One region of the Anabaena sp. CCY 9402-a genome, then DNA from elsewhere that is predicted to be linked to it. Evidence: predicted binding sites of a transcription regulator. Region 1 holds the regulator's gene; each other region holds the start of a gene.
What was found. The regulator NtcA, encoded in region 1, controls nitrogen genes in cyanobacteria. The targets are predictions, from matches to a motif close to TNTGTANNNNNNNNTACANA.
Positions count from the first base shown of each region.

Region 2: ACM0OR_RS17230 (DUF2605 domain-containing protein) is a predicted target of NtcA. The motif match lies at 2,043-2,062, and genes of this name have one in related genera.
Region 3: ACM0OR_RS00015 (cell division protein SepF) is a predicted target of NtcA. The motif match lies at 1,618-1,637, and genes of this name have one in related genera.
Region 4: rpe (ribulose-phosphate 3-epimerase) is a predicted target of NtcA. The motif match lies at 1,929-1,948, and genes of this name have one in related genera.

Region 1 covers NZ_CAWUDL010000066.1:10,018-18,373, reverse strand. The annotation lists gene ACM0OR_RS21210 (ABC transporter ATP-binding protein) at 1-234, opposite strand, end outside; gene ACM0OR_RS21205 (tetratricopeptide repeat protein) at 1,296-2,870, shown strand; gene hisB (imidazoleglycerol-phosphate dehydratase HisB) at 3,186-3,815, opposite strand; gene fabI (enoyl-ACP reductase FabI) at 4,090-4,866, opposite strand; gene ntcA (global nitrogen regulator NtcA) at 5,387-6,058, shown strand; gene ACM0OR_RS21185 (DUF3084 domain-containing protein) at 6,231-7,697, shown strand; gene ACM0OR_RS21180 (pre-16S rRNA-processing nuclease YqgF) at 7,710-8,156, shown strand; gene ACM0OR_RS21175 (DUF3146 family protein) at 8,167-8,356, opposite strand, start outside.
Region 2 covers NZ_CAWUDL010000045.1:26,403-34,758, forward strand. The annotation lists gene ACM0OR_RS17220 (glycogen debranching N-terminal domain-containing protein) at 1-962, shown strand, start outside; gene ACM0OR_RS17225 (DUF2973 domain-containing protein) at 1,055-1,375, opposite strand; gene ACM0OR_RS17230 (DUF2605 domain-containing protein) at 1,627-1,944, opposite strand; gene thrS (threonine--tRNA ligase) at 2,251-4,095, shown strand; gene ACM0OR_RS17240 (Uma2 family endonuclease) at 4,423-4,995, shown strand; gene ACM0OR_RS17245 (phycobilisome linker polypeptide) at 5,062-5,334, opposite strand; gene ACM0OR_RS17250 (phycobilisome rod-core linker polypeptide) at 5,349-6,221, opposite strand; gene ACM0OR_RS17255 (phycobilisome linker polypeptide) at 6,267-7,076, opposite strand; gene cpcA (phycocyanin subunit alpha) at 7,190-7,678, opposite strand; gene ACM0OR_RS17265 (phycocyanin subunit beta) at 7,754-8,272, opposite strand.
Region 3 covers NZ_CAWUDL010000001.1:145-8,500, forward strand. The annotation lists gene pipX (transcriptional coactivator PipX) at 345-623, shown strand; gene ACM0OR_RS00010 (YggS family pyridoxal phosphate-dependent enzyme) at 620-1,288, shown strand; gene ACM0OR_RS00015 (cell division protein SepF) at 1,745-2,341, shown strand; gene proC (pyrroline-5-carboxylate reductase) at 2,427-3,242, shown strand; gene ACM0OR_RS00025 (RNA helicase) at 3,383-6,070, shown strand; gene ACM0OR_RS00030 (hypothetical protein) at 6,377-6,607, shown strand; gene ACM0OR_RS00035 (MFS transporter) at 6,557-7,741, opposite strand; gene ACM0OR_RS00040 (ion channel) at 7,965-8,356, shown strand, end outside.
Region 4 covers NZ_CAWUDL010000052.1:515-8,870, forward strand. The annotation lists gene ACM0OR_RS18575 (S8 family serine peptidase) at 205-1,800, opposite strand; gene rpe (ribulose-phosphate 3-epimerase) at 1,975-2,682, shown strand; gene ACM0OR_RS18585 (CHAT domain-containing protein) at 2,870-5,419, opposite strand; gene ACM0OR_RS18590 (DUF1822 family protein) at 5,527-6,708, opposite strand; gene ACM0OR_RS18595 (sigma-70 family RNA polymerase sigma factor) at 6,713-7,873, opposite strand; gene ACM0OR_RS18600 (DUF1559 domain-containing protein) at 8,137-8,319, shown strand.

The sequences.
Region 1 (8,356 bases):
CCGGATAATTCCCAGCAACAGTTTTAACAGCGTTGTCTTCCCTGCACCATTAGGCCCCAGTAAACCAAAAGTTTCCCCCTGATAAACCGTTAAAGAACAGCCTTTGAGGGAGACAACCTGTTGATTCATCCAAAAGCCAGTGCGATAGACTTTTCTTAAATCAGAAGTAATGACTACTGGTGGGGTATCTATAGTAGCCAGTTGAGCATCAGCAGTGTCTTGAACAGACTTCATCTCAGTTTGATTAACACAGCATTGGTGACAAGTTACCCAATAGGATAACCGCGATCGGCCACAAGTGTGTTAATTGTTGCAAATTTCGAGGAATGGGATGAACAGCCAAATACCGGAAGGCGGGATTCAAAATTCAAAGCGAATACAGCGTAAGCATTTTATTAATTGGGAATGGTTGGTTTATTTACGCCGTGCTGTACTTATGATGATTCTACTTAGATTCTGATACAGTGAAGTCTTATATTGATTTCACAGGTCTTGCTTTACACTGTCCACAACAATTATACTGATAGTGGCTAATAATTTTAGAGTTCCGATATAAACGTATAAACGTGAAAAATAAGCTTTTTGCATTTACAGTTGCACTTGCATCAACTCTAACTTTAGGACATCCTGCTCTGGCAGGATGGCTATCATATGCGGATGATGCACTCAGGTTGTTAAGCAGACCATCAGTTAGATCATCTGCGGACGACGTAGTTCGCCTTGTAAGCAAACCATACTTCAACCCCAAAATTGGAAAAAAAGTAGCGACTTTTGCGGTTGCTGGAGCTGGAACTGCTGGAACTCTTATTTACTACAATCTAATAGTCGATTGTAATAATAGAGTTGCATCCTGGGGAAATAACCAGGCAGGATACCAACCAGTTAACTTTAACTCAGTGCAGAATCGATTTTGTAGATAGAACTAGAACTTTGATTTTTTAATAATATCTAGCAAAGTAGTTATCTGTTTGATCGCTACTTTGAAATCAAGTAACTACCCAGTCGTTACAAAGTTTTTGTTCCCTAACTATATTATAGATTTCACATTAATCATGTATGACTGGGAGTTTATTTCTTAGTAAATGAATCTGACTTTATGTGTAGATTAATTGACTTATAAGTGTAGCCTATGTTTGACGGAATTTAAGCACTGAATAAAAAAAATCTCTGCCCAAATTCCCAATTTAGTAAAAATAAAACAAAGCATTTTTCATTGTTTTTTAGTAACCGTGTACAATATCTGCATAAATTCCCAAATCAAAAACCCTTATATAGTAAGTGAATAGTAAATAGTAATGCTATCTCAAGCACCTGTTGGAATTTTTATTTCTTACCACAAGAAAGATGAGATATTATGCGATGACCTGAAAAAGCACTTAGCTGCTTTACAGAGAAATAATATAATCACAATTTGGGATAAAAACAGTATATCCCCTGGTCAAGAAATAGAGAATAAAATTGATGAGAATTTGAGAAACTCTAAGATCATTCTGCTGCTAATTAGCCCAGATTTCATCAAGGATTTGCCTTTGGAAGCGACACGAGCAACGGAGTTGCAGGCAGAACAAAAGGCTCTAGCTATCCCAGTCTTGCTACGTCCTGCGCTTTGGGATCTGCCCCCATTCGATTTATTGTCTCCTCTCCCCAGCAATAGAAAGTTCATAACTAGTGATAAGTCTAAACAGGATGAGGCTTTCTTCAAGGTTGTTAATGAAATTAAAGATGAAGTAAATACGTTAAATGATAAATCAAAATATTCATCCAAAGAAGAGATTTTATTAGCAGCATCACGAAGAAATCGAGTTACAAAACTCATCAATGAAGCAGATCGTTTATTCAAAGAAGAAAAATTAGAAGCAGCAGCCCAAAAATATCAAGAAGCTCTCGATATCGACCTCACTTCTGTTAGAGCGAATATTAGCTTTGGGAATGTTTTAAAGGAGCAGAATAAATATAAACAAGCAATTGACAAGTACCGAACAGCGATTAGCTTGAATCCTGACAATGCCGAAGCTCACTTCAGTTTAAGCTTTGTTTTATGCGAGCAAATGAAGCTTGAAGAAGCTATGAAAGAGTTACATAAAGCTATCCGACTAAATCCAAAGTTTAGCCTAGCTTATATTTTGTTGGCAGTTATTCTTTTGAAACAAGGTAAATCAGAAGAGGCGTGCTTAAAACTAAAAAAATCTGCTCATTTTGCCTCTCGTGATGATCGTCTAACCCACAACCTGATGAAACGAATGTCAGACAAAGATAAGGCAGCTTTTCAGGGTTTATGGGCAATTATTTTATACAAGGAAAATAGGCTTGAAGAGACAATTGAACAATGCAAGCAAGCTATTAATTTTTTAAAATTACAAAAGCGCGACTCTGAAACAATTAAACTGCTAGCTAGCTTTCATTTTTGGCTTGGAAAAGCCATACAAGACCAAAGTAAACTTGAAGAGGCCAGTGCGGAGTATCACCAAGCTTTACTCTTTGATGCCAACCATGTAGAAGCTCACTACAACTTAGGTGCTATCCTTTCCAAACAAGGCAAGTATAAAGAGGCTATTTTAGAATTTCGCGATGTTATACGCCTCGACCCTACTGATGCAGATGCTCATAATAAACTAGGGATGGCTTTGTACAATCAAGGTAAGTTTGAAGAAGCAATTGTCGAATACCGCCAAGCTTTACACTTCAACCCTAATCATGCAAACGCTCACAATAACTTCGGGCTTGCTCTAGGTGAAAAAGGTAAACTCGAAGAGGCAATTAAAGAACTGAATTTAGCTATTTCACTTGAACCCAATAATATGATTTTCGCGGAAAATCTCAAGATTCTTATGGTTAAAGAGAAGGGTTTTTGGGGGCGTTTATTTAGCTAGTAGTCTGTCAATTTTGATTTTGTGCGTAAGCAGTCCCAGAATATCTTGCTAGCAAACGATTTTAAAAGTTTGTCATACACACTTTTAAGCTTGACAGACCACTAGTGGCGTGTCAAGGCTAAAGTAGTGCATTTAAAAAAAGTAGAAAACATTGATTTATCTCAATTTCATCCAAAATCTATTGCAACAATTTAGTCTGGTCACGCCACTAGTAGTGTTCATAACAAATCAGTGCAGCGATCGCTTGAGCAAAATTCACAATCAATATTCCTGAGAAGGGAAGCTTGTTTCTTGACAACTCTCCCCTTTTCTGAATCAAAGCACTCCCTTAGAACTGGGAATAGTACCAGCGCGACGGGGATCAACTTCTACCGCCATGCGTACAGACCTAGCGAATGCTTTAAACGTCGCTTCGATGATGTGGTGGGAATTGATTCCATCTAACTGGCGAATGTGTAACGTCATTTGGCTGTGGTTGACTAACGCCACAAAAAATTCTCGCACCAGTTGCGTGTCATAAGTCCCCACCCGTTGGGTAGGAATTGTTAAACCATAGCTCAGGTGAGGGCGACCAGAGAAGTCTAGTGCAACCTGTACTAAAGCTTCATCTAAAGGGGCTAAAAAATTACCAAAGCGGACAATGCCTTTTCTGTCGCCTAATGCCTTATGTAAAGCTTGTCCTAGGGTAATACCTACATCTTCATTAGTGTGGTGGTCGTCAATCTCCCAGTCACCTTTGGCTTTGACATCCAAATCAATCAAGCCGTGAGAGGAAATTTGATACAACATATGATCCAAAAACGGAATCCCTGTGGCAGCTTGGCAAATGCCACTACCATCTAGGTTGATAGTAACTTGCACATCAGTTTCACCAGTAGTGCGATGTACTGAGGCAATGCGAGAGGATGAGGAGAAATTAACTTGGGGATAATCGCTGATTTGCATAGAAGTTGAGGACTGGGGACTAGGAATTTTAGATTTTGCGGAAAGTTCTGTAGGCGGGTTTCCCGCCGTAGGAAACTTTTCAAGACGGATTTTAGATTTTGGATTGAATAATCTAAAATCCACTCATTGAAAAGCTGGGGATTGGGGACAGAAGTTATTCACTGCGTGACGCTAGCGCGTAGCTTGCTTTGCTACGCAACGCTACCGCGAACTCCAGAGGAGTACAATTTTGAATTTTGAATTTTGAATTTATATCCCCCTTTCCCAAATCGTATTACATTCCCATGATTTCGTATCCTGAATCCACGTACAGGACTTGTCCTGTGATACCGCTAGATAAATCGCTAGCCAAGAAAGCAGCCGTGTTACCTACTTCTGTTTGGGTGACAGTACGACGCAAAGGAGCGACGGCTTCGACATGGTGAATCATATCTAAGATGCCACCAACAGCACTAGATGCTAAGGTGCGGATAGGCCCCGCAGAGATGGCATTAACGCGAATATTTTGAGGGCCGAGTTCAGATGCTAAATAACGCACACTAGCTTCTAATCCTGCCTTAGCCACACCCATAACGTTGTAGTTAGGAATTGCCCTCACGCCACCCAAATATGTCAGGGTAATGATACTTCCCCCCTCTGTCATTAATGGTTTGGCTGCACCACTTAACTGCACAAGTGAATAGGTACTAATGTCTAAAGCTGTAGCAAAGCCAGAACGAGAAGTTTGGCTAAAATCTCCAGTTAAATCATCTTTGTTAGCAAAGGCCAAACAATGAATCAGAATATCTAGTCGTCCCCACTTGTCGCGGATTGTCTCAAAGGTAGATTGAATCTGTTCGTCGTTTTGGACATTACAGGGAACAAATAAACTGGGGTTGAGAGGTTCTACTAGTTCAGCAACTTTCTTCTCCATTTTGCCCCTTTCATCTGGTAGATAGGTAATGCCGAGATTCGCTCCTGCCGCGTGTAGTTGTTGGGCAATCCCCCAAGCAATAGAGCGGTTATTGGCAATACCCGTTACCAGAGCGTTTTTTCCATTCAGATTCAGCATAGAAACCCTTGATGTAAGCGATTTATGAAAATAGAGGCTAGGGACTGGTGACTGGTGGCTGGGGACTAGTGACTGGGGATAAGGAACTGCGGATTAGGTATTGTTTTCTTTTACCTTTTACCTCTTGCCTCCTGCACCCTGCCTCCTGACTCCTGCCTTCATGAGCATACTAGAATCTGAGGCACGTTTGTATTTGTTTTATACATGATGGGCAAAAATAATAATTAGTAAATGTGTTTTTTTGATTTAAAATACATATTATTCCTTAAGAAATTCTCAAGATTACTTAAGTTTTTAGAGAAAAAACCTGATGGTTATAGCAAGCAGAAGTATCTATCAAGAACTGCTAGCTAAAAATAGCAGAAATTAGGTATCATTATAAACAAATAACTATGAAGTTATAGGTTTAAGTATAGTAAAGTACAGCAAGGTTAACGGTGCTTTATTGATTTTTCAGGTGTATTCTTAGGTAATTAGTTTTCACTTTTTTGTTATTCCGGCATTGGGTAGGGGAAGGGAGATGATCGTGACACAAGATAAGGCCCTAGCAAATGTTTTTCGCCAGATGGCAACTGGAGCTTTTCCACCAGTTGTCGAAACGTTTGAACGAAATAAAACGATCTTTTTTCCTGGCGATCCTGCCGAACGAGTTTATTTTCTTTTGAAAGGCGCAGTCAAGCTTTCCAGGGTGTATGAGGCAGGAGAAGAAATTACAGTTGCACTATTGCGGGAAAATAGCGTTTTTGGCGTTCTGTCTTTATTGACAGGCAATAAATCTGATCGGTTTTACCATGCGGTGGCATTTACCCCAGTAGAATTGCTGTCTGCACCAATTGAACAAGTAGAGCAAGCACTCAAGGAAAATCCTGAATTATCAATGTTGATGCTGCGGGGTTTATCTTCGCGGATTTTGCAAACAGAGATGATGATTGAAACCTTAGCGCACCGAGACATGGGTTCGAGGTTGATTAGTTTTTTACTGATTCTCTGTCGTGATTTTGGCATTCCTTGTGCAGATGGGATCACAATTGATTTGAAGTTATCTCATCAAGCGATCGCAGAAGCAATTGGTTCGACGCGCGTGACAGTTACCAGATTATTAGGGGATCTGCGTGAGAAAAAGATGATTTCGATTCACAAAAAGAAGATTACTGTGCATAAACCTGTGACTCTCAGCAGACAGTTCACATAAAATCCATTGGGGTCAGGGGCGGTGGAGCGTGTTATATTTCTTTAGATAACACTCAATAGTTGGCATTAAATCTAAAATCTTGAGTAATTTCAGCTATTGCCGACCCCCCCATCCTCCCCAGACAATGACTGAAAGTAGTAGGCTGTATCTGGAAACATTTCGGTAGCTGAAGATGACAACCGGCTACATCCTCATCGCAGCAATTTTAATTTTGGGAGGCGTAATTGCCACTGTTGGCGATCGCATCGGCACAAGAGTTGGCAAAGCACGCCTCTCTCTCTTTAAGCTTCGCCCCAAAAACACAGCTGTAGTGGTAACGATTTTTAGTGGTGTACTGACAGCCGCCACAACCCTAGCTATTCTGTTTTTGGCTGATGAAGGCTTACGGAAAGGGGTATTTGAGTTAGAAGATATTCAAAAAGACCTCCGACAAAAACGAGAACAACTCAAAGTTGCTGAAGATCAAAAAAGTCAGGTAGAGGCTGAACGCAACCAAGCCAATCAGGAATTAGAAACCACCAAAAAAGAAAAATTTACAGCGCAGCAAGATTTAGCTCAAACCCAAACTAAACTCCAGCGCACCCAAAACCAGTATCAAAAAGCTATAGCTGAACTCCAAAGTGTTTACAATCAAAGGAAAGCACTACAGATAGCTGTTACCAAACTAGAGACAGAACGGAGACGGCTGTATATTGAAGCCCAAAAAGCAATTGCCCAACGCGATCGCGAAATAGCTAACCGTCAACAAGCCATAGAACAACGCGATCGGGAACTGAGTAACCGTCAACAAGCTATAGAACAACGCGATCGCGAACTGGCTAACCGTCAACAAGCGATAGAACAACGCGATCAAAAAATTGCCCAACTAGATAAACTCATCCAAAATCGCAATTTAGAAATTACCCAAAGAGAACAGGTAATTGCCAAACGGGAATCTCTACTCAAAGAATTGGAAAGACAACAGGATTATCTAGAACAGGAAGTGGCGAGACTGGAAAAATATTACCAGTCATATCGTGACTTACGCTTGGGTAAATTGGCTTTAGTTCGGGGTCAAGTTATTGCGGCGGCTGTAGTGCGTGTTAACCAAACGACTACTGCCCAACAAGTAATTGTGCAACTACTGCAAGAAGCCAATCGCAATGCTAGCATCGAATTAGCTGAACCTGGAACTGCTGCTAATACACAACTGCTGCGTGTAACTCCAGATAGAGTTGAGCAGCTGATCAAACAAATTAACGATGGTCGAGAATACGTAGTGAGAATTTTCTCAGCTGGCAATTATGTGAGGGGGGAACAGCAGATAGAATTTTTCGCCGATACAGCTAGAAATGTCTTAGTATTTTCTGAAGGTGAGGTATTGGCGACAACTACCGCCGATGCTAAAACTATGACCTCATACCAATTAAGGCAAAGATTAGATTTATTAATTTCAGCATCTCAATTTCGTGCTAGAAATTCGGGTATTGTCGAAGGTGTACAAATTGATGGTACGTTTATTCGCTTTGTTGCTCTATTGAGACAATTCGGGCAACCCATAGAAATTAAAGCAGTAGCAGCAGAAGACACTTACACGGCTGGGCCTTTGAGAGTAAAACTAGTAGCAATTCAAAACGGCAAAGTTGTTTTAAGTACTTAATAAAAATTTATTATGACTTTTAGTGAATTTTCCCCAACACAACCAGTCATTTTAGGGTTTGATCCCGGTAAAGATAAATGTGGTGTAGCCATGATGGGATTAGATCGGCAATTGCATTATCATCAAGTTGTGCTTTCTCGTGAGGCGATCGCTACCATTAATAACCTACGTCAAAGGTTTCCCGTTTCCTTGCTGGTAATGGGTAATCAAACCACAGCCAAACACTGGAAACAGCAATTGCAACAAGAATTAGTCGAACCATTAAATATTGTGTTAGTAGATGAGCGTTATAGTACCTTAGAAGCACGCGATCGCTATTGGCAGATGTACCCCCCTAAAGGACTCACAAAGCTACTACCCCAGGGAATGCGCCAGCCTCCACGCCCTATAGATGACATTGTGGCTATTCTCTTAATTGAAAGATATTTAAGCCGCCTCACTGAATCAGTTAACAGTTAATCTGAAATTTTTACAACTTTGCGCGAATCGTAAACGCATAGTCTCCGCCTGGTTCTAGCTGATAATCTTGTTGTTCCAAGAACCTTCCCAGAGGTTCTTTGATTAAAGCCCGACCCTGAGAAGGCTTCACGGAAAGTTCTCCCTGGCGAAAATTCCATTGGAAATGCCACTCAAAATCCCCTGCACTCACTTCACCTTCT
Region 2 (8,356 bases), on a different contig from region 1:
CAGCGATGGATTGGATTGATCGTAATCTTCAACCAACTGGTTATCTGAGTTACCACCGCAAATCTAAACGGGGACTAACGAACCAAGGTTGGAAAGACTCTGGTGACTGTATTGTAGACCGCAAGGGGGAACTAGCCAATGGTTCTATTGCCTTGAGTGAGGTACAAGCTTATGTTTATGCTGCCAAAACCCGTCTAGCAGATATTGCTAGAACGAAGAAACGACTTGACTTAGCAGAACGCTGGCAAGAAGATGCTAAAAATCTCAAGATGCGTTTTAATCAAGATTTTTGGATGGAAGACCAAGATTTCTGTGCTTTGGCTTTAGATGGCGATGGTAAGCACGTTGATAGCATTACTTCTAATCCTGGTCATTGTCTGCATTTGGGGATATTTACACCAGAAAAAGCGTACAGTGTGGCGGAAAGATTACGCGCACCCGATATGTTTAATGGCTGGGGTATCCGGACTTTGAGTAGTTTGTCCCCAGCTTATAACCCAATGGGTTATCACATTGGCTCGATTTGGCCTCATGATAATGCTTTGATCTCGATAGGACTGCGATCGCTGGGTTTGATTGATCAAGCTTTGGAACTATTTCAAGCTTTGTTTGACATGACGAATCAGCAACCTTACCAACGTCCCCCCGAACTTTTCTGCGGATACGAACGTAATGGCGATCGCACCCCTGTACAGTATCCTGTTGCTTGTACTCCCCAAGCTTGGGCTACTGGTAGCATTTTCCAGCTATTGCAAATGATTGTTAATTTAGTACCTGATGCGCCTAATAACTGTCTGCGAATTATTGACCCTGCTTTGCCAGAATCAATAAGTCGTCTGTCACTACACAATCTGCAAGTCGGTACTACTATCCTCGATTTGGAATTTGAGCGTTCTGGTAGCACTACCGCCTGTCGTGTTGCTAGAAAACGCGGCAATTTGCGTGTGGTAATTGAAGCATAAAAAGTAGGTAGAGCGTGATGATTTTGCTGATCACTACTCTCTACCTACTAAGACTTGAAGTATATTGACTATATAGTAGGAAATTTACCTGTTTAATCTACCTCTCTTTTATGCCCTGGAGAAGATTCATAAAGTGCATCTAGTTGTTGACGCGCATCTTCAACATTGATAGAACGCATTACCAATAAAGGCTCTTTGATCATATTGCCTGTGCTATCTAATAACTCTGGATGGGGTACGAAGTTGTTTTTAGATCCCAAATAACCAAAGCCGCCTTGATTGCCAGTTTGTGAGTTTCTGACTGGGTAATTGCGATCGCGATCAAAACTGAACATGATTAAATTACGAATCAAGTTAGCAACAGCTATCACCGCAAGAATAGTAAAAGCGAGAATGTAGAGTAGGTGTAACATCAATTTTTCCTCCAGGGCAGCAAATTTTAAAAAGTTTTAAAACTTCATATTTTAACGGTTCATCTCGCCAAAGTTTGATTCATCGGCAAGGAAAGATATCTGATGCATCTTGAGCGCATCTATTTATAGGTAGGTTAATTTGTCAACATTTATTTAACTTATCGTAGCATACGATACATTAATTGTTGATAAAAACAATGTTAAGGATTTTTGGCAATTTTTACGAGTTGTATCCCTTCATAGATATCTATCTATGTGGCTTGCTCAGAATGAAAGCGTCTAACTACACTCCAGCACTCAGTTACCAATTGATGCCAGGGCGTTAATGTTGCCATATCAATCCCGACTTGTCCTTCGGTGACGTTAAACAGCATCTTTGCTGTCTTTAGTTCTTCCTGGGCTTGCTGAATCCGTATTAGCAAATCAGACTGCTCTTGTTCGTGCATAAATGAGAGCCGCTCCTTTTCCAGAAAGTCACGCGATCGCTCAAACCAATACTGAAAATCGTCTAACAAGGGTTCTAAAACAGTTTTGAGTATATGGGTATCCGGTAATTCCGAGTTTCGCATAAATGAGAGATATACTTCTAATTTCTTTACTAATATTAACTTCTTTTACAATTCTTAACATTACTATAAGCTATTTCTTCAGAAAGATTTCTCAAAAATCAGTAGTGTATGTGACAAAACTGTAGTATTCCACCTCCATAAGTCAATACAGTTCAGTGAAGAGAATAGTAGTTAGGGAGTTTCTCACCCCAGAGTAGGCGATGAGCTACGGTGGGCGGAACGCCAGCGCAGTAGAGCGATAACCTTGTGTTATATTTGGGTAGCTTTTTCACAAATGTAATTGTCAAATTTACAATTACCTCGCCAATGGTTCAGCAGCCAATGTCGCCTAATCAAGCTCCCAACACATCAGCACAACCTGAAAAAATGTATTTACCGCGTACCAGCGAATCAGAAAAATTAAAGAAGATTCGCCATACTGCTTCCCATGTGATGGCAATGGCAGTGCAGAAGCTGTTTCCCAAAGCGCAAGTGACAATCGGCCCCTGGATTGAAAATGGCTTTTATTACGACTTTGATAATCCAGAAGCATTTAGCGATAAGGATCTCAAAGCCATCCAAAAAGAGATGGTGAAGATTATCAACCGTAAACTGCCAGTAGTTCGGGAAGAAGTCAGCCGCCAGGAAGCAGAACGCAGAATTCAGGAAATCAAAGAACCCTACAAATTAGAAATCCTGGGAGATATTAAAGAAGAACCAATCACAATTTACCACCTGGGGAATGAGTGGTGGGATTTGTGTGCGGGGCCTCATGTAGAAAATACCAGTGAACTAAACCCCAAAGCCATAGAACTAGAAAGTGTTGCGGGTGCTTACTGGCGTGGGGATGAAACTAAAGCCCAACTACAACGGATTTATGCTACTGCTTGGGAAACCCCCGAACAGCTAGCTGAGTATAAGCGGCGCAAGGAAGAAGCCATACGACGTGACCACCGCAAACTCGGTAAAGAACTAGGATTATTTATATTCTCTGACCAAGTAGGGCCGGGTTTACCCTTGTGGACACCCAAAGGCACTTTGTTACGCAGCATTTTAGAAGACTTTCTGAAACAAGAACAACTCAAGCGGGGTTATCAACAGGTTGTTACACCTCATATTGGCCGAGTGGATTTATTTAAGACTTCTGGACACTGGCAAAAATATAAAGATGACCTATTCCCCATGATGGCAGAGAATGAGGAAGCGGCAGCACAGGAGCAAGGCTTCGTTCTCAAAGCCATGAATTGCCCCTTCCACATCCAAATATATAAGAGTGAGTTGCGCTCTTACCGGGAATTACCAATTAGGCTGGCAGAATTTGGTACAGTTTACCGCTATGAGCAATCAGGAGAATTAGGTGGTTTAACTCGTGTACGCGGGTTCACTCAAGATGATGCTCATATCTTTGTCACGCCAGAACAGTTAGACCAAGAATTTCTCAATGTTGTAGATTTGATCTTGTCGGTAATTAAGACCTTAAAGTTAGGTAGCTTTAAAGCCAGACTCAGTTTCCGTGACCCAGATAGTGATAAATATATCGGTTCTGATGAAGCTTGGAATCAAGCCGAAAATGCCATTCGTCGAGCAGTCGAAACCTTGGGGATGGATCATTTTGAAGGTATAGGTGAAGCTGCTTTCTATGGGCCGAAATTAGATTTTATCGTCAAAGATGCCTTAGAAAGAGAATGGCAGTTGGGAACTGTGCAGGTAGATTACAACCTACCAGAACGCTTTGATTTGGAATATGTTGCTGAAGATGGAACTCGCAAACGTCCAGTGATGATTCACCGTGCGCCGTTTGGTTCTCTGGAACGCCTGATTGGTATCTTGATTGAAGAGTATGCGGGGGATTTCCCCTTGTGGTTAGCACCAGTGCAAGCTAGATTGTTGCCTGTTGGTGAAGCACAGTTAGACTTTACCAAAGATGTGGCTACTAAGATGCGGCTGTTGGGTATTCGTGCAGAAGTTGATACTAGTGGCGATCGCTTGGGTAAATTAATCCGCAACGCTGAAAAAGATAAAATACCTGTAATGTCAGTCATAGGTGCAAAGGAAGTGGAAACTAACACCTTAAGTATTCGTACTCGTGCTTCTGGAGAATTGGGAGCTATCCCTGTGGATGAGGTGGTGGATAAAATGAAAGAAGCGATCGCCAATTTTGAAAACTTCTAGCAATCAGTAGCCTGGATAATACCAGCCCTTTCCACACCAACAAATAAACTAGTACCGCCACCGCCGTAAATTCAAAATTCTCCTCCGGAGTGCATCCTACGTATACGCTGCGCGTTCACGCAGTGTTCCGTAAAACCTGCGGCATAGCTACGCTTAGGGTGCAGCCTCTCTTAGAGAAGAAAGCGCAGTAGCGTTGCGTAGCAAAGTAAGCTACAAAATTCTGTTAGGAATACAGCGTAAGCATTTTGTTGATTTGGAATGGGTTGTTCTTTTACAAAGTTTGGCGGTAAGGCTAACTGGGTAATACCCACAACTTTAAAACCAACAATGATTAAACTTAAAACCCCACTTACCCTGAAAGAATTTCTCGCACTTCCGGAAACAGACATTATCTATGAATTAATTGACGGAGAAGCTGTTCCTAAATTCAAAAACGATGAAATGTCACCCAAATTTTTTCATAGTTCTATAACAGGTGCGTTATTTATATTATTGTCTACATGGGCTGAAGGAAAGGGGCGGGTGGTAATTGAATGGGCAATTAAGCTCACACGAAATCAACAAGACTGGATTCCTGTAGCAGATTTGACATATGTTTCTTATAATTGTCTTCCTGCCGATTGGTTGCAAGATGACGCTTGTCCTGTCGCGCCCGAATTAGTCATTGAAATTATCTCCCCTGGTCAAACTTTTGGGGAAATGACCGAAAAAGCCACTGATTATTTGCAAGCTAAAGTTCAAAGAGTTTGGGTTATTGACACCAAGGCAAAAACTATTACCATTTTTTACCCGGATGCTCTCCCTCAAACCAAACGCAGTCATGATAGTTTGGCAGATTCCCTATTTGAAGGGCTAAAAATTACACCGCAACAAATCTTCCAACAAGCAAGAATTCCCTAATTTATACATAAACGGGCGTAGAAAAATTCAATTTTCTACGCCCGCAAAGATCACATAGGACTGCTGTCAGCTTTCTGATGCAGCTTCATCAGATGTCGCTTCAGTTGAATTTTCGCTCAAGGGACGGATGCCAACAATCTTGCCGCCTAAGCGGGTAATACGTCGCATCTCATCATTCATGCGGCTGTAGGGGACTTGAACCAGAATTGTACTGCTATTGCGAACCGGATACTTATTGTTCTCGGTTTGATCGTTCTGCTTTAATCCTTCTACTTCATAGAGAAAAACGCGATTGTCTGAGGTTGAAGTTGACACTCTCATCCGTGGCTGTACCAACATGATGGTTCTATCTCCTATTGTGCGAGGGTGATGCTGGCAACCTTACCGCCCAGCTTATTAATTTGCTGGAGGGTATTAGATAGCTGTTCGTAGGGGACAATGAACTCTTTATTGCTACGACGCACTTTGGGATATCTTGGCAAACTGATACCCGTAACTTCAATGCGGTAGAGACCTGGGTTAGAACCCGCAGAGGATCTGCCAAAGGTGCGACTGGGTGCAGTTCCTTGTTTGGAAGCTTGATAAGCCCAACCTTCACTACCACCAGAAGGAGCGATGATTGCCGTAGCACTATTTTTCGCTAAGTCAGAGGCTAGACGAGAATTAGTACCAGCTAGCTGGGAGCGATCGCTATTGGCATAGCCGCGATAAAGGCGGAACATCCGCGTGAAACCAACGGTTTTCTGACCAATTCCTGTGGTTACGAAGTCACGGTAGTAAGGAACGATCGCATCTCCAAAATAGGTATCATATTCTACAGAATCGATATAAGAATCGATGTCTGCGTCGAAGCCTTGATTTTGGTAGCGATCGAGATGCTCAATCACTTCCGATTCATCGTAAGGAGCGCGTCCCAATAAATGTTTACAGTTCAATTCAATTACCCGCGTTTGAAAATGAGGGTAAAGAAATTTGGTTTTGTATAAGTCAGATTTAGCTACTGCTCGGACAAAATCTCTGACATTTATTTGACCATTAGTCAGCAAAGACTCCAAGCTAGTGAGACGTTCTGACTGCATCAGGTAGTCGTTGCCTAATACCTGACGATAAACTGACTGAATCACAATCTTGGCATCTTCTGGTGTCCAGTTTGGACGCAGTTCAATCGGCCGTGTTTGGTCAAAAGCCGCAGTTCCCAAACGAGATGCGGCAGTTGTAATTGCCATTGATATAGTTCTCCTTTTAGACTTGGTATCGCAAAATTTATCGGTTTAGGCAGGAGAAATATTTACTACTCGGCTACCCCGTTGATTCAGCCGTTGTAAAGTGGGCGATAGTTGATCATAAGTGACTAAATACTCACTCATACTACGCCGGATCTGGGGAGCGCGTCCTCTATCTGCTTGCATAAATCGCACGCGGTAAAGCTGTCCGCGATCGCCTGCGACAGTTCCAGTCAATCCCTTGCCAAAACCAGGGGTCTGCACTGGACTCGCTAAATTCCGGGCGAGATCCTCGGTTAACCACGCAGATTTATTTTTACCTTGGGCGCGATCGCTGTTAGCATATCCGCGATATATCTGAAACATTCGGCTGAAGCCTACGGTTTTTTGTCCCGGTTGAGTTTCAAATCCGCGATAATAGGGAACAATCCATTCACCAAAGTTTTCTTGATATTCGACTGAATCAATATAAGAATTGATGTCTGCTTCGTATCCTTTCTCTGTATAGAGATTGACGTGGTAGGCGATCTCTGATTCATCGTAGGTCGCACGACCGAGCAGGTGCTTGTAGTTCAATTCGATCAAGCGGACTTGAGGTGTAGAATAAAAGAACTTTTGCCGATATAGCTCAGATTGTGCCAGCAACCGCACAAAATCCCGAACGGTGATATTACCCTGCTGCAATAGTGATTCGGCACTGGTGAGGCGTTCGCTTTGCATCAAATGTTCATTACCAAACACTTGACGATAGGCAGCATGAATCACTGCTTTTACATCTTCATTTGCACGCAACTCTGTGGGAGATGTGTTAGCAAATGGCTCAAATCCTAGCTGACTGGCTGCCGTAGAACTAGTCATGATTGATAACCTTAATTTCTACAAGGAAAAAACAAGCCCAGAACCCCATAAAACTGCCCATGCTAGAAAATTAGCATTCACAGCCTTTAGTTGTTCTGGGCAAAAGCAAACCCTTAGCTTAGGGCGTTGATTGCATAGTCAATGTAGGAATTTGCTTCTACAGCTGGATCGCCACTCAAGCCATGATTTGCTTTGATGTACTTGAGAGCTTCAACGTACCAGCTAGGAGACAAATCAAAGGTACGGTTGATTTCTGTCAAACCACCAATTAAGTAGTCATCTAGAGGGCCTGTACCACCTGCAATTAGACAGTAGGTGATGATGCGGATGTAATAACCAATGTCTCGCGCACACTTGGCTTTGCCTGTGGGAGTTGAAGCAAAGTTGTTACCCTGCATTTGGGTGGTGTAGGGAAACTTTTGATAAACTGCATTAGCTGCACCATCAGCTAAATTTTGAGCTTTAGAGCTTAAAGCTTTAGCAGCATCAAGGGTAGCAGCAGCTTGACGGAAGCGACCAAATGCGACTTGAATTTCTGTGGAGCTGAGAAACCGACCTTGTGAATCTGCGGTAGCGACTGCTTCGGTTAAAGGTGTTTTCATGCTGATAATTCTCTCAACAAATATGTAAAGTTGTGTGGCAGAAAATGAGAACGGAATGAAATAGTGAACAGTTTACTAGCTCACTGCGGCAGCAGCGCGATCAAAGTAGCTTCCTAATTCAGCCATTAAGGAGCTACAATCACCACGGGTAACACCGCTAGGATCGTTGGCGATCGCGATCGCAGCTTCTTTCATTTTGCTAACGCCAGTGGCTACGGAAGGGCCGGGAACGCCTAGTGCTTGATATGTTTCACGTAGACCGTTCAAACAGCGATCGTCTAAAACGCTGGCATCACCTGCAAATACAGCGTAGGTAACATAGCGCAAAATGATTTCCATATCGCGCAAACAAGCAGCCATGCGGCGGTTTGTGTAAGCATTACCACCTGGTGCAATCAATTGGGGTTGTTCTGCAAACAATCCTCGTGCTGCATTAGCAACGATTGTAGAGGCGTTGCCGGTAATACGGTTCACAACATCCATCCGCTTTGTACCAGCAGATACCATATCTTTCAGCGCATCGATTTCTGCATCGCTGACGTATGTGCCTCTGGTATCAGCCTGGGAAACTACTTTAGTAAAAGCGTCAAGCATTCCAGCATCTCCTAATAATTATTACTATGCTGTAGATTCAAATTCGGTTCAAAGCCGAAGTTGTTGATTTGGATGACTATAGTT
Region 3 (8,356 bases), on a different contig from region 1:
ACGAGCGATAATTATGGCAACATAGAGAGATGTGAGAGTAAACAGCAGTATCAGAGTCGGCTTTTGCCCTGGACGAGTTCAAAGGGCGCATCCCATCGTTAGCGCATTGTAGAAGTTATCCCAAAGCCCACATACTCAGTCTGTTCTCTTTTGCTTTTTGTCTTGTTTTACTAGCTTCATCTACCTATCAGAAATATCAAGGTCGTCATCAACTTCATAAAAGGGTAGAATTTGCTGATTCTCAAATGAATTTCTACAAATATTCTGGCGAAAGGGAGATATTATCGTCTGGATGTTTGTACTTCACTGCCAAAAAATATATTATTCTCCTACTTGATTATTAGATGAATCCAGAAAGCGCAGAAACTTACATCAATCATCCCACTTGGGGCTTGCTATATCGGATCTGCATGGTTGATGATGCCCAGGATCTGTTCACTACACTCTACGCCCAACGCCTGTTTTTTTTGGTGGTGAACGACATGAAAGCACTGAAATTTCAACCCATAGGGCGTACAGAAGCCCGAATGTTGTTGGAAAATCGTTTGCGAACTTTGCGTCGTAATGGTCTGTCACAGGAGTACGATCAGCTTCAGAGTGTTTTCCAACGCACCTTCCAATGATTAGTTCGATTAGCGAACGTATTACTCAAATTCGTGCATCTATTCCAGCTTCAGTCAGGTTAATTGCTGTCACCAAGCAAATGCCAACTGAAGTTATTCGTGTTGCCTATGCAGCTGGTATCCGCGATTTTGCTGAAAATCGCATCCAAGAAGCTGCTACCAAACAAGAACAGTTACAAGAGTTCTCAGATATTACTTGGCATTTTATTGGCCATTTGCAAAGTAATAAAGCCAAAAAAGCCCTTGAACAATTTGACTGGATTCACTCCTTAGATAGTTTGCAGCTGGCACAGCGTTTAAATCAAGTAGCACAACAGCTAGGCGCAAGTCCCCAAGTGTGCCTACAAGTAAAAATCCTCCCTGATCCCAGTAAGTCGGGTTGGAGTGTGCCGGAACTACTAGCCGATTTACCTGCCCTCAACCAGTGTAAAAATTTACAAATTCAGGGTTTAATGACAATTCCGCCATTTGGTCTAGACGATACTGAAAGTCTTTATGTGTTTAATGAAACTCACCAGTTAGCCAAAGAAATTTCTGAACAAAACTGGGATCACATCAAAATGCAAGAGTTATCGATGGGTATGTCAGGGGACTACCAACTGGCAGTACAGGCTGGGGCAACAATGGTAAGATTAGGGACTATCTTGTTTGGTAAGCGCACTTAGGTAGAACAGCCCCATTATTTTTTGATCGTGTTTTTGGTTGCCCAGTATGAACTACGGTTAGACTAGAGTCATACTGGTGCTATAAAACACATGAAATATTTTTTTAATGAAAATAAAAAATCAGAAAAAGGTGTTGAAGTCAACTTCCTTTCGGATCAGTGTTGGGATATAATCTTGACTCAATTATTGTATCTAGGTTAATGTACAGACGTTCCATGTAATACCAATTTGAAAAAGAATCTGACAGATATACATACTCAAGAACTTGTGATATCTAGCTCCCTTAATTTTGAATTGTGAATTGGTACAACGTCAGCCCATTGCCAATAACAGTAGTAGATGCTACAAATAACGATAAAATTATTGGGATTGTCTGCCCTTTGTAGCTTTACCGTTAGCTACATCATTTGATGAACCGGAATAAATAGAGACAATTATCAGCAGGAGCGTCACTAAATGAATAATATATTTTCTAAACTACGAGACTTTGTAGGTCTCAATGAACAAGTGGAATACGAATACTACGAAGAAGAAGCAGATACAGATAACTACCAAAATTTGTATCAACAAGAAAATCCTCAGCCAGCACCAGCAGAAGCCACCCCACCTAATCGACGTTGGCGAGAACCAGTGACTACAATGGGTGATGAGGTAGTAACAGGAACAAAATCGACGATGGGGAATGTGATTGGTATGCCAGGAGCAATTAACGGAATTTCTGAAGTATTAGTTCTAGAACCTCGGACATTTGAAGAAATGCCCCAGGCAATTCAAGCATTGCGTGAGCGTAAGTCAGTAGTGTTGAATCTGACAATCATGGATCCAGATCAAGCACAACGTGCAGTTGATTTTGTAGCTGGTGGGACTTACGCATTAGATGGACATCAAGAACGCATTGGCGAAAGTATCTTTTTGTTTACGCCCAGCTGCGTGCAAGTCAGCACACAAGGTGGAGTCATTCATGAAGTACCCCAACCCCCAGCCCGTCCCTCTCGTCCTGCAACCCCCAGTCCAACTGCTTGGGGCAATGAACCTAACAGAATGGTACAATAAGGTTAGATTAGTCATTAGTCAATAGTCAAAAGTTAAAGGTTTTTGACTATTGACTATCGACAAATGACCAATGACTAAGTGACTAATGACTATAAAATTTGGCTTGATTGGTGGTGGGGTAATGGGAGAATCGCTGTTATCCCGCCTTATTGCGCGAGAAATTTATCACCCATCAGAAGTCATAGTCAGCGAACCCCAGCTAGTGCGCCAAGCTTTTTTAAAACAGAAATATGATGTGAGTGTCACCACAGATAATAGTCTGGTGTTCAGTCAAGCCCAAGAAGTGGTGTTTTTGGCAGTGAAACCGCAGGTATTTAGTGCGATCGCTCAAGAATTAGCAGAAATGATTTTAGTTTCAGGACACTCACCCCTAGTCATTTCCATTTTGGCGGGAGTGTCTTTAAGTCAGCTAGAAGCAGCATTCCCACAATTACCAGTTATTAGAGCCATGCCCAACACCCCTGCAACTGTTGGTGCAGGTATGACAGCTATGTGCTTAGGTGCATACACCCACCCCCAACACCAAAAGTTAGCACAGCAGATATTCTCGGCTGTAGGGGAAGTTGTCGAAGTGAGCGAATCCTTGATGGATGCAGTCACAGGGTTATCTGGGAGTGGCCCGGCTTACGTAGCCATCTTAGTAGAAGCCCTCGCCGATGGTGGAGTCGCCGCCGGATTACCGAGGTCAATCGCCAATCAACTAGCATTACAAACCGTCCTGGGGACAAGCAAATTATTGCAAGATAGCAGAATGCACCCAGCCGAACTAAAAGACCGTGTTACCAGCCCTGGTGGGACAACAATTGCAGGTGTAGCTAAATTAGAACAAGCAGGATTTCGTTCCGCCTTAATTGAAGCAGTCAAAGCAGCTGCATTGCGATCGCAAGAATTGGGAAAATGAGTGAGTGCTGAGTGCTGAGTGATGAGTAGGAGAAAATAGAGAATTTTTCCCAATTCCCAATTCCCAATTCTTATTCTCACTAACGAAGTTGACAAAAGACTCGTTAATATAGTAAACAGTCCGGTTGTAAAAGTGATTGAGTGAATTATCCCGCGCCGTCTCCAGAACTAGACCTAGGGTTGATATTTCCCTTTGAGCTAGATCAGTTTCAAAAAGATGCGATCGCGTCCCTGAACGCGGGGCGATCTGTTGTCGTGTGTGCGCCCACAGGTTCGGGCAAAACTTTGGTTGGTGAATACGCTATTTATCGCGCCCTAACACGAGGGAAGCGGGTATTCTACACCACTCCTTTAAAGGCACTGTCTAATCAAAAATTACGTGACTTCCGCGAAAAATTTGGCTTTGACTCGGTGGGTCTGTTAACGGGAGATGCCTCGATTAACAGAGATGCACCCATCTTGGTGATGACCACCGAAATTTTTCGGAATATGCTCTACGGCACACCAATTGGGCAAGTTGGTATTTCCTTGGTGGACGTGGAAGCAGTGGTGTTGGATGAATGCCACTACATGAACGATCGCCAACGAGGTACAGTTTGGGAAGAATCAATTATCTACTGTCCCCGTGAAGTTCAACTAGTCGCCCTATCTGCTACCGTTGCCAATAGCGACCAACTCACCGACTGGCTAAATCGTGTTCATGGCCCTACTGACCTGATTTATTCCGATTTTCGCCCTGTCCCCTTAGCATTTAATTACTGTAGTCCCAAGGGACTATTTCCCCTGCTAAATGACAGCAATACCAAAATTAACCCCCGTCTCGCCAACAGAGGGAAAAGAAAACAAGCGGATAGGGATAGAGGGAGAAATGGCAGACCAGAAGCCCCCAGCCTGATCTATACCCTGAACCATTTACAAGAACGGGATATGCTGCCGGCGATTTACTTTATTTTCAGTCGCCGGGGATGTGACAAAGCAGTAGCAGAGGTTGGTGATTTATGGCTGGTAGATAATGATGAGTCACAGGTGCTACGGCGACAAATCGACGACTTTTTAACTCGCAACCCCGAGGCCGGACGAACAGGACAAATTGCCCCCTTATATCGGGGAATTGCTGCCCACCACGCCGGCATTTTACCAGCTTGGAAGGTGTTGGTAGAAGAGTTATTCCAACAAGGTTTAATCAAAGTTGTCTTTGCCACAGAAACCCTAGCAGCCGGAATTAATATGCCCGCTAGGACAACAGTGATTTCCACCCTCTCCAAACGTACCGACACCGGACACCGCCTATTGAACGCTTCAGAATTTCTGCAAATGGCGGGTAGGGCAGGCCGACGGGGGATGGATAAACAAGGTTATGTAGTCACAGTCCAAACTCCCTTTGAAGGAGCAAAAGAAGCAGCGTATTTAGCCACCTCTAAACCAGACCCGTTAGTTAGTCAGTTTACCCCTAGCTACGGCATGGTTTTAAACTTGCTACAAACCCACACCTTAGAGAAAACTAAGGAACTGATAGAACGCAGTTTCGGGCAGTACATGGCGACATTACACTTAAGACCAGACTATGAATATATTGAAGAACTACAAACCGAATTAGCGACATTACAGGAGCAAATTGCTTCAGTCAGTCAAAATGAAGTGGCTATTTATGAAAAATTGTGGCAACGTCATAAAGTAGAACGCCAGTTATTGAAAACTCTAGAAGAACAAGCCCAGGAAGCGCGACAAGAACAAATTAAGATGCTCCTAGATTTTGCTGTTTCTGGGACACTGTTAAGCCTCAAGGGCAAGAATATTAAAACATCTACCCCTATAACAGCCGTTTTAGTGGGTCAATCTCCTACATCTGGGGAGTCTAGCTACTTAGTATGCCTCGGAAAAGATAATCGCTGGTATGTGGCGGCTACGGTAGATGTGGTAGATTTATATGCCGAATTGCCCCGCGTGGAAGTAGCAGCCGATATCTTCCCGCCCCAAGAGTTAGCCTTCAAACCAGGGCAATCATGCCGTGGGGATGAAATAACAGCTGCGATCGCTCAAAGTATCCCTGACCCCGAAGGATCTTTGCATCTCCCCCAGGAAGTAGCAGAACAACTGAGTCGGGTGACTGCGGTACAAGCTCAATTAGAAGCCCATCCCCTTTATCAATCTGGGAATATTGCCAAAGTTTTCAAGCGTCGGGAACGCTACGCTGAAATCGAAGAAGAACTGCAAGAATTGCAGGGACAAGTAGCGCAACAATCCCAACGTTATTGGGAAGAATTTCTCAATTTAATCACGATTTTGCAGCAATTTGATTGCTTAGACAACCTCGTTCCCACGCGACTGGGACAAGTCGCTGCCGCCATTCGGGGAGAAAATGAACTGTGGTTAGGTTTAACCTTAGCTAGTGGAGAATTGGATAACTTAGATCCCCAGCATTTAGCTGCTGTCATTGCGGCTTTAGTTACAGAAACACCCCGTCCCGATAGCAGAGTCAACTTTAACCTGTCCCCAGAAATAGATGAAGCCTGGTCGAGTTTACAAAAAATTCGGCGGGCTGTTTTAAAGGTGCAGTACCGTCATGGTGTCACCTTGCCAGTAGGTTTAGAGAATCGATACATTGGCTTAATTGCCCTGGTTGAACAGTGGGCTTTAGGTACTGAGTGGGTAGAATTGTGTGAAAACACCACTTTAGATGAAGGTGACGTGGTGCGAATTTTACGCCGGACGTTGGATTTATTATCGCAGATACCCCACGTTCCCAATTTGCCAGATGCCTTACAGCGTAACGCCTATCGTGCTATGCAACTCATTGATCGATTCCCTGTTAATGAAGTAGTCGAATAATCAAACGAACTACCTTTAGCTCAAGCGGAGCTAGCTAGAGGTAGTTTATTTAGCACACATCCCTTAGCGTCTGGAACGTCTGCGGAGTCTGTCAATCATGACTGCGGCAATGATGACTAGTAGTTCATCAAGTTTGAATTGATGGATAAGCAAGTTTGTAGTAAGGACTTTAGTCCTTAGAAAAATCAGGACTAAAGTCCTTACTACAAACCATCAAAACTAACTTGACACAGCACTAGTCCTTTAACAACGAGTTACCAGAAGTAGGACATATTTAATAGGGTCAAACCGTTGTTGAGAACGGCTATGATTAATGCACATGAGATGAACTATGTACCTAATGCGATCGCTCAAAGTTTACAAAATCAACGCACCTATACCGTTGGAGTAGTTGTCACTTCCATCGCAGATCCTTTTTTTGGTGAGCTAGTAGAGGGAATTGAACAGGTTGCTAAAGAAGCGGGTTTAAATGTGCTGTTAAGTGCTTTACATGGAGATATTAACCTTATATCTTTGACGATTAACTATGGCAAATAGCAAGACTAAAAATGTGAGGAATCCAGCTAAATATAAAGGGTAACTATAGGTCTGGGGATTACCTTGACTAACCAACATACCAGCAATTACAGGGCCTACTCCATTAGACATACTTAAATAAGATGAATTTAATCCTAAAGCTGTCCCTTGTTCTTCTGGTTTTGCATTTAGTGAAATCAAAGTGTTAATCATGGGTTGCACTAAAGAATTAAACAAGGAAAAAACTATACTAACAACCACAAAATAACTGACTATAGGGAAAACTGGCATTAAAAGAAATGAAAAACTTCTCACGCATAAACTCAAGAGTAATATTTTAGTTTCATTAAAATATTTGCTAAGAATTTTCACTCCCCAAGTCTGCATGATCACTCCTAATACTCCAAACAAGAGAAACATTAATGTTAAGGATTGGTTATCTTGTTTTAGTACATTTAGGAAGTAAGGTTGAAAAGCAAAAGTAAATAGAGTGAAAGTTGTACCAATAAAGAAGTTAATTATCAACAAAATACCAACTTTAGGAATAGCCAAACCTTTAATTAAATTATCTAAACCTAAATCAAAGATGTTGTGTGCTTGCTTATCTTTACTTTTGATAGTCTCTGGCAATAAAAATGTGGTAACTATCAGAGCTATCATTGCCACACTACCGGAAACTAAAAAAGCTGCCCCTAAAGATATCTGCTGTGCTGCTAAACTGGTGGCTGGCCCCAAGACAAAACCTAAACCCATTGCAGCCCCATATATGCCAAAACCTTGAGCGCGGCGTTCAGGCTCAGTCACATCAGAAATCATCGCCTGAGCAACGGCATTATTTCCTCCAGTAATTCCATCTAAAAAACGTGCCAAAAACAGAGTTGTTGCAGCTGTAGCTGTGCCAGCGAATAAATTAGCAATGACCGTTCCCGCTAAACTAATAATCAATAAAGGCTTACGCCCAAAGCGATCTGAGAGTTTGCCAATAATGGGAGTCGCCAAAAATTGTGCGATCGCATAAATCGAAAATAGTAAACTAGTGTGGAAATCACTCAGTCCAAATTGTCTGCCATAAAGATAGATAATAGGAATTAAAATTGTAAAACTCAGGGAGTTAATAAATGCAACTAAAGCAATAATCCAAAAAATTCTATTCATGCGCAATCCATACTATCTATTTATTACGGTTCAAGTCTACTAGAAATAAACATATCAGCTTTTCTGTTCTAGCTAAATCATTACTGGCAATCTGGTTCAAATAAGATAATTTGCAGAAATAATAACGCTTATAGAGACGCTGCATTGCAACGTCTCTACACACGCACCTATAACGTTAACCGCCGCCTATTATCATCACTTGTATCTTTTGTGAATATTATCGATGAAATTTCCTATAAAAAAACCTGTTAAACCAAAAAAACAACGTCTGCTGCCGCGAATTCACATTAAAATCCACAATGGACAATTTGAAATACTTGGTATGGGTACATGGTATTCTTATTGGCGCGATCCTTACCATCTGCTGCTCACGATTCCTTGGAGTGGTTTCCTCATCCTAATTTGTATTTTCTATGTATTAATTAATGCTTTATTTGCCCTAGCTTACTTGGCTGGTGGAGACTGCATTGCTAACGCTCAACCTGGCTCTTTTTTGGATGTATTCTTCTTCAGCGTGCAAACTCTGGCATCCATTGGTTATGGTGCAATGTACCCCAAAACAACTTATGCCAATATTATTGTCACTATAGAAGCAATGATTGGATTGGTAGGAAT
Region 4 (8,356 bases), on a different contig from region 1:
CTAGTCCTACAAAGTTTTGATCCCCCCTAACCCCCCTTAAAAAAGGGGGGAACTAGAATCAAAGTTCCCCTTTTTAAAGGGGATTTAGGGGGATCAAACCACATTTTGCAACCAGCACAAAGATGTGCATACACCGTAGGTTTACGAGGAGGGGATTTACATAAATCAAAAAAAATAATTAAAGAATAGCCATTAAATCATTATTCATTTACTAGAAACAGTCCACCATGCCAAACTATAGGCTTGAATTGGTTCGTTGACTTGCTGACGGAACTGCACACGGATTTTGTAGTTACCAGTAGCAGGAACGGGGCAAAAAATGTGTTCTACACTATCAACGTCACTCATTGAAGAACAAATTGTGCCAGCATCGGGATTTTTATTATCAGCTTTGACGAGATAGAGGTCTAAATTATTCAAACTGCGATCGCTAAATTTCTCTCCTAAATCATACATTTGGTTTTTGTTGGTATCTTGGAGTTCCACCAAACGATCCCAACTCAAAGTAATAGAGACAAAACTTCCCTGATTTAAGGGTTTTGCTAGGGTATAGTCAACAGATTTACTAGCATCTACTTGTCGATAATCCCACCCAACAGCCGGGATAGTAGCAGTCGGTAGCCATTGACCGGCACTAAATTGCTGATAAGCGCGAAAAACATTTAAATGACCCGTTCCCATTTGAGAATCCAAAGGAATTTTTGGGTTTTTATAAGCATCAGAACCTAGCCAATCTTGGTTTTGTTTATCAATCAGCGTCCGCGTCATCCCCAACAGTAAACCATCACCCTTATCTTGGATTTTCTCTGCGGAATTAAGTAACACAGCTTTCATCACTTGATGACGGCGACTATCAACACTCCAATTTGGTTGTTTGGTGCGTAGTTGTCTGTCGCCAAATTCTTGGAGTAAAGCCACCGTAGCGGTGACATGAGGTGCAGCAAAGCTTGTACCTGTAACCTTATTTAATTTGCCATCGGGATTAAGCAAAGGAATATTACTACCTGGTGCAACTATACCTATAGAGCGTCGCCCATCCAAATTAAATTCCTTGCCAGCCAATCGACCACTAACCCCTTGATTCAAACCCGCCAGATTAGAAACATCGACTTTATTAAAAATACCCCCACGACGGGATGAAAAAGCCACGTTTAATCCGTTAAAATTGTCTGTAGGGATGGGAATACCACCTTTACCCTGATTGCCTGCGATCGCGTACAAAACATCATGAACACGACTAGACCAGTCAACACATAACGTTAACAAAGCTTTGCCATCTAAAGTAGCATCTGGTCGGGGGTCGCGGTTGAGAGGTTCACCAAAGCTAAAGTTAATGGCACGAACATCACCAGTATTTTGCAAAGCTATATGTTGAGCTGATAAACACTCTTCCGGTTGACCCGTATTTCTTGTAGAACCGACAGCAGAAGAATAGAGTCTCGCTTGCGGCGCAACTCCAGGTAAACCTTTATCTCGACTGACCATAACCCCAGCTACATTATAAGCATGGGGGTCAACGCTGTTATTAGACTTAGCTGGCGCATTGCGTAAAAAAACCCCCGCCAAGGATAAAGAGCGATTTTTAGACACCGCCTTATCCCAGCCAAACATACCCGGACGACCAATTTCCACCTGACCGATCGCAATTTTCCGCCCCAGCAAATTATAAGGAGGTTGATGTAGCTTCAAAACATCAATACCATTAGTTCCTAAAGAACTTGGTAAAGCTGAAGCCAACACCGGCAAACTCAAACAAGAAGCACCTAAACCCCAAATTATCCAGCTTAATTTTTTATTCATAGTTAATAGTCAATAGTTATTAGTCATTAATTTGTCTATCTTGTATTCTTCCCTATCCCCTGTCCCCTGTCCCCTGTCACCTATTCCCTATCCCCAATCCTAAAAATTCTCAATATTTTGTTACCTATTTTGTTACAATACTTACAGACGAGGACGCTTAAGAACCCACTAGCCATGACCCAAAACCAATCTCAAAAACCCATTGTTATTTCTCCATCTATCCTATCAGCCGACTTCAGTCGTTTAGGTGACGAGATTCGCGCTGTAGATGCAGCTGGAGCTGATTGGATTCATGTTGATGTAATGGACGGTCGATTTGTACCTAATATTACGATAGGCCCTCTGGTAGTGGAGGCGATTCGTCCGGTTACAAATAAGCCTCTGGATGTCCACTTGATGATTGTCGAACCCGAAAAGTATGTAGAAGGCTTTGCCAAAGCGGGTGCTGATATTATTTCTGTACATTGCGAGCATAATGCTTCCCCACATCTACACCGCACTCTCGGACAAATCAAAGAACTCGGTAAGCAAGCTGGGGTCGTACTTAACCCTGGTACTCCTTTAGAACTGATTGAATATGTTCTGGAACTGTGCGACCTCATACTAATTATGAGCGTTAACCCCGGTTTTGGTGGTCAAAGCTTCATTCCTGGGGTAGTGCCAAAAATCCGCAAACTACGTCAAATGTGTGATGAGCGCGGTTTAGACCCTTGGATTGAAGTAGACGGTGGACTTAAAGCTAATAATACTTGGCAAGTGTTAGAAGCTGGCGCAAATGCGATCGTGGCTGGTTCTGCTGTATTTAACGCCAAAGATTATGCTGAGGCTATTACTAATATTCGCAACAGCAAACGTCCTACACCAGAATTGGCGAAAGTTTAAGGTTCGTAGTAAGGACTTTAGTCCTCAGAAAAATCAGGACTAAAGTCCTCTCTAAGAGACGCTACGCGAATACGACAAACTTGCTTATCCCTCAATTCAAATTTGATGACCTAGTAGTTTGCATTAATTGAAAAAGCATAAACAGTGTTAGGGTAGGAAATTTCCTACCCTAATTTTTTGTTGTTGCTTACAACCAGTTACCAACTAATACATAAGCAGCCCAATAAGCAGGGCGACTATAATTAGGATACTTTGTTAATAATTTTACTTGAGCGCGACGCAAGGCTTCTGCTTTAGTCACTTTACTATTGACTAATTCATTGTAAAATTCACCAATTAAGATGGCAGTAGATTGATCATCGATGTGCCACAGTGAAGCGACTGTGCTACGTGCGCCTGCTTTTATAGCTGCACCTGCCAAGCCTAATGTAGCACGATTGTCACCGGTGGCAGTCTGACAGGCACTCAAAACTAATAATTCTATGATTTGTGTATTAGTGTCACTCTGAGAGCGGAGTAAGTTATCGAACTGTAAAACATTGATAGAACCATCATTGGCTAGAATAAAAGTATCTTCCGGGCGAGAACTAAATTGTCCGTGAGTCGCCAAATGTAAGACATTAAACGGCACAGTATTGACATTTTTTTCTAGAGTGCTGCTGGTAAAGTCTTTATCTAGTAGTTTTTTGGTAGATGCTCCTGTTTGAGCAATGAGGTCAAATTCTAACTTGATTCCTGGTAAGGGTGGGAATGAGGAATACTCCGGCGGTGGTTGCACTAAACCCGCAGCCAGTACACTCACAGGTTTTTCAGCCAGAGCTTTGGGCGTTAATAGCTGAAGTCCTAAACTGAGAGCAACAGCGTATTTTTCTACTAAATATTTCTCACCGTCGTAAAGCGCAGTTAGGGGAATATTTTTTAATGCTCCGTCTAGTACAAATACCAGTGTATTAACTTGATTTGTGGTTAAATCAGATTCTATAGGTTTAATTAACCAGTTATAGACTTCTTGGGAAAGGGTTTGTACTTCCGCAGTTCTATCCGGTTCTAAAATATATTCCCGTAGTTCTGCTAAGGTGCGTTCTACTGCAACCTGAGATTTGTTAACTGTATAGTGACGCAGTGGTTGCTGAGGTATTTTCACAATTACTTGCAGTTGTTCTGGCAGAATAATTGGATAGAGTATGGCAGTGTTGGGATTTTCCTTGTCTACTACTTGATCTAACAGTACCCTCTGCCCTTGTAAACAAGCTTCTCTAAAAAAGTTATCCAGTTCTGCTAACTGTAACGCTTCTATGCGTGTTCTAGCTTTATCTAAGGTTTTAAGATCGGGTTTTTCGCCAGAATTTTGCAACAGTAACGCCACCGACTCACGATAAACTGGCTCTACATTGTCTCGGAAATTAAACTGGATATCTTGATTAACTGCTACTAAATCAATACGCAGCGACTCCAATGTTTCTATAGTTGCGTCGTAAGCTGCGATCGCTCCGGTAAAATTACCTTGGGCTTTTAATAGTCTACCCATCTGCCATTGCCAAAGATAAGCGATTTCCGGCGCGTTGCTGGTTTGCGCTAAAATCAAAGCCTTTTGTGTCAGGCTAATAGCCTCAGCAAATTGTTGCGTTTTCTCATACAAACTACCCAGATTACCTAAAGCATAAGCTTCGGCGCGGATATCGTTCAGATTCCTGGCTTGTTGTACAGCCGTAGCCAAGAGTTGAGCGATTTGGGATTTGGGAGTATTTAAACTACCCAAACTGTGAGCAAAGTTAATACGGGCGTAAATTGATGAGCGCGAAGGTGGGAGTTGTACTAGCAGAGATTGAATTTCTGGAATTAACGTTTGTGTTGCGGTGAGTTGTTTTTCTTCAACTAGCAAATTGAGATGATTGAGTTTTGCTTTAACTTTTGTAAGGGGTGAAGGTGATATTTCAAATGTTTGTTGATAGAATGCAATCGCCTGGGTATTTTTTTGTTGAATCCGAGCGTTATTTCCTAAACTGAGCAAACTTAAAGCCATATTTTCAGGTGATTTTAGCCTTTGATAAATTGCTAAACTTTGTTCTAAAGCCAGGCGAGATTTTTCTAACTCTCCCACATTTTCTAAAGTATCACCGAGGGAAAGCAAAACTGCGGCTTTAGCCAAAGAATCACCTTGAGGCTCTAAAGTCTGATTTACCTGTTCTAGTTTTTCAATAGCTTGCTTATTAAAACCTTGAGTGCGTAATGCTTGAGCTTGATAAACTAGTGCCAAAGCAATACCGTTTTTATCTTCTAGCTTGGTATAAATATCTTCAGTTTGTTTCCAAGTAATAAGAGATGCTTCTGGCTTTCCTGTCAAGAGTTGTAAGCGTCCTTGAATATCTAGAGTTTGGGCAAAGACTGCTAAATTTTTATTACTTGTGCCTTGTAAATCTAAGCTTTTAGTAATAGTTAATTGCGCCTGTTGCCAATCACCAAGTTGTTGATAAGCAAGGGATAAATTACTCAAAGCTACAGCTTGTTTTAAAATATCTCCTTGCTGTTGATATGCTTGGACTTCTTGCTGTAAAGCTTTCACCGCTTCAGCAAATTTACCACTTGCATATAATTGTTGGCTTTCGACAACTTTTGATTGTGAATCCTGATTTATTATATTTTGGGAACTATTTGCGAAAACTGGACGCATTAGAACACATATAAATATAGTTAACACAACCAGCAAACAAAAATTCATGAATTTCTTTCTTACCATTCCCCACCACCTTCAGCCAAGAAAACATATTGATTCTTCTCTGTGTCTCTGAGGTTAAGATAGATTCTTGTAGACCATAAAGACACAGATAACTACTTACGCTGCAACTAAAAACGTAAAATTTCGCGCTCATATTCTGCTGGTAAAGGTATGACTTCCCAAACTAACCCTTCACCCGGTTCTAACATTACTTCTACAGACAATTCTTCTACAGGCGTTGTTGCTGTATCTTCATTGTTAGGAAATGGTTGCAAGTCTTCCGTCAGTAGCCAGAGTTTAAACCCTACAGGAATCATATTGTCTGGATTTGCACTGCGTAATTCAAAACGCCAAATTTGTTCTTCTGGATTACCTTTGGGGAAAACTCGTAACTCGTAAGTGTTACCAGATACTAATATTTGTCGAGATAAGCCGAGAATAGACTCTTGGCTTTCCCGACTCCGCATCCCTGAAGACAAGGCTAAAAACTGCCGCCGTTCCCAGCCAAATTGTTGAGCAAAATTTGTTACACCTTCTTGAAGCCATTGCTTGATGGATGTTGATTGGATAATTCCTTGACGCAATTCATACAAACGTTGTCGCCAACCGCCGTGTGCTATCAATGCTCCCCAAAGAGGAAAGGGAACTTCTAGGCGGGGAAATTTGATATCTGCATTACTTAATCTTTGCAGTAAATTTTCTGCTTGGGTTTGGGGTAAAGGTGCTAGAGGTGCAACCGGCGCACGCGTGATTTCTTCAGGAGATAATTGGCGAGTTACCCAAAGTACATTTAGGTCTGAGATGAGCTGATCAGATTCTAAACTGTAAGTGCGATCAGCTACGCTGGGCGAAACGCCATCGCCTGCATCATAAACCCCCAAAGTTTTCAGTTGTTGATGAGTTGTATAGCCCACAATTCTGATCCACTCTTCATCAGGATTTACCTGTACTGTTAAGTAATAATCAGCCACCCATTCGGGAATATCTACCCATTCTTGAGGTACGCGCAACTCATCCACATCCATCGCTAAGGTAGGAATTAACACCAAGCGAGAGTTATCAAAACTGATAGCAGTACCATTGACTACTTCCCAAATATTCGGTAAAGCAGCCATGTTGGGATGCACTCTAGCATGGGGTGTAATTTCTCTATGCAACCAGTCTAAAAACGTAGTTAAACAAACTTGATTGATCCAAGCACGTTGAAAACCACCAGACGTAGAGTAATTATGCTCTAGATTTGGTGATGTCTGAATCATTTCTAGAACCAAGTCATTATCAACAGCGAAACCCACAGCAGCATCAAACATAATCTCAAGAGGTTCTATAGTAATTGTTGAGCCATTCTTCCAGACTTTTACTTACGCCATCCACTACGACGGATGTAGGGGAGATATGCAAATGATTTTGACTCCACTGTGTTAGGGTTGTGAGTAATGAGCGTTTAATGCTAGTAAGACGGCGAGAAACTGAATATTGCTTAATTTCTAGCTGTTGGGCAATTTGTTGTTGAGTCAGCTTTTGCTCGTAATAAGTTTGGAGTAATTTTTGAGACTGAATATCCAAAGCTGCTACAGCATCTATTAAAACTTGGTTTAATTGTGCTTGTTGTGTTTGTCTAGTTTTGGCTTCTTCTTGGGCAATAATTTCTGTAAGTAAGGATGCTGGTAAATCTGCGGGTAATGTATCTAATAAATTACCTGATTCTTGCCCATGAATAGGAGCATCTACAGACACAAACTTGGGGTAAAGAAAGTTTCGTACAGATTTAGCGCAGGTACTCAACCATTTTTCCAAAGTTTCTGGAGTCATTTGGCTTAAGCTTTGTCTATTGTATAGCTGAGTAATTGCTTCCCATGTTGCAGTATCCGGTTTTCCCAACTGACGGATAGTTTGGCTATCACTGGTGTAGAGTTCCTTAAAACATTCCCAAGCTAAGACATAACTATTGATAATTTGACTGGTACAACCAGCATTCTCTAAAGCATTTAGCAAACGTCTCCGACTAATTTTATGCAATAAAGCCCAGTCAGTGCAGATATCTGCTTCCTTTCCTAAACGTAGTGAGTCTTTGAGAAAACGCTCAAAAGCATATTCTGCATAACTTTTTAAGCTTGTGCTGTATTCAGGATTAAAATTTTTGAGAATTTTATGAATGCAGGAAATAGCAATCTGAAAACAATCAGCAACCGAAAATTGACTGATAAAGTTTACAGCTATTTTTCTAGCAACCCAGAAGCATACCTCCTGCAAATAAGCGGAAATATGCCCCGCCGCTAGAGGACTGGATTCCATTTGCCAGATTTTGTACCAATAAAGCACCCAGAAATGATCAGATGTTTGTTGCGGGTATTTTTCTAAGCATTTTTTTATACTTCGCTGTAGTTTACTATCTATCGTCCAAAGGCTGAACCTATCTGCATCAAACTGCACAAAGGTCGAGAAGACTTCAATAATGCCCTGTCGGGGTTGCATGAAATTTATGTGAGTATAGAAAATTTAGAGTTTACGAATTTCTACTTAATTGTAATACACAGCGTTCCAGGCATTTTCCACAATATTACCAACAATCTTCTAAATTACGCGATCGCACTAGACCCAGCAACTAACCTCAGCTAAAAGGTGCATAAACACTCAAAGCCATCGTAACAACTCCCAGAATAACCGAAGCCCAGATTCATACCTTAAAGCCAAGGTTAATTTCTGAAAATCATTGCAAAAAGCAAAGGAGTACAAACATGACAAATATTGACATGATCCGGGCGTGGAAAAATGCAGAAAATGCGGCAGGACTAGTTAAATTAACAAATACTAGCCTGGAAAATATTGTAGGGGGTAATCAAGAAGCAGCAAGAAGAAGTTCTTGCTCAAACAATCTTAAGCAACTGGCACTCGCAGCTCATAATTATCAAGATTCCTGACCTATTGAGGTAAGTTCTAAAGCTACTAGTTTTGGCG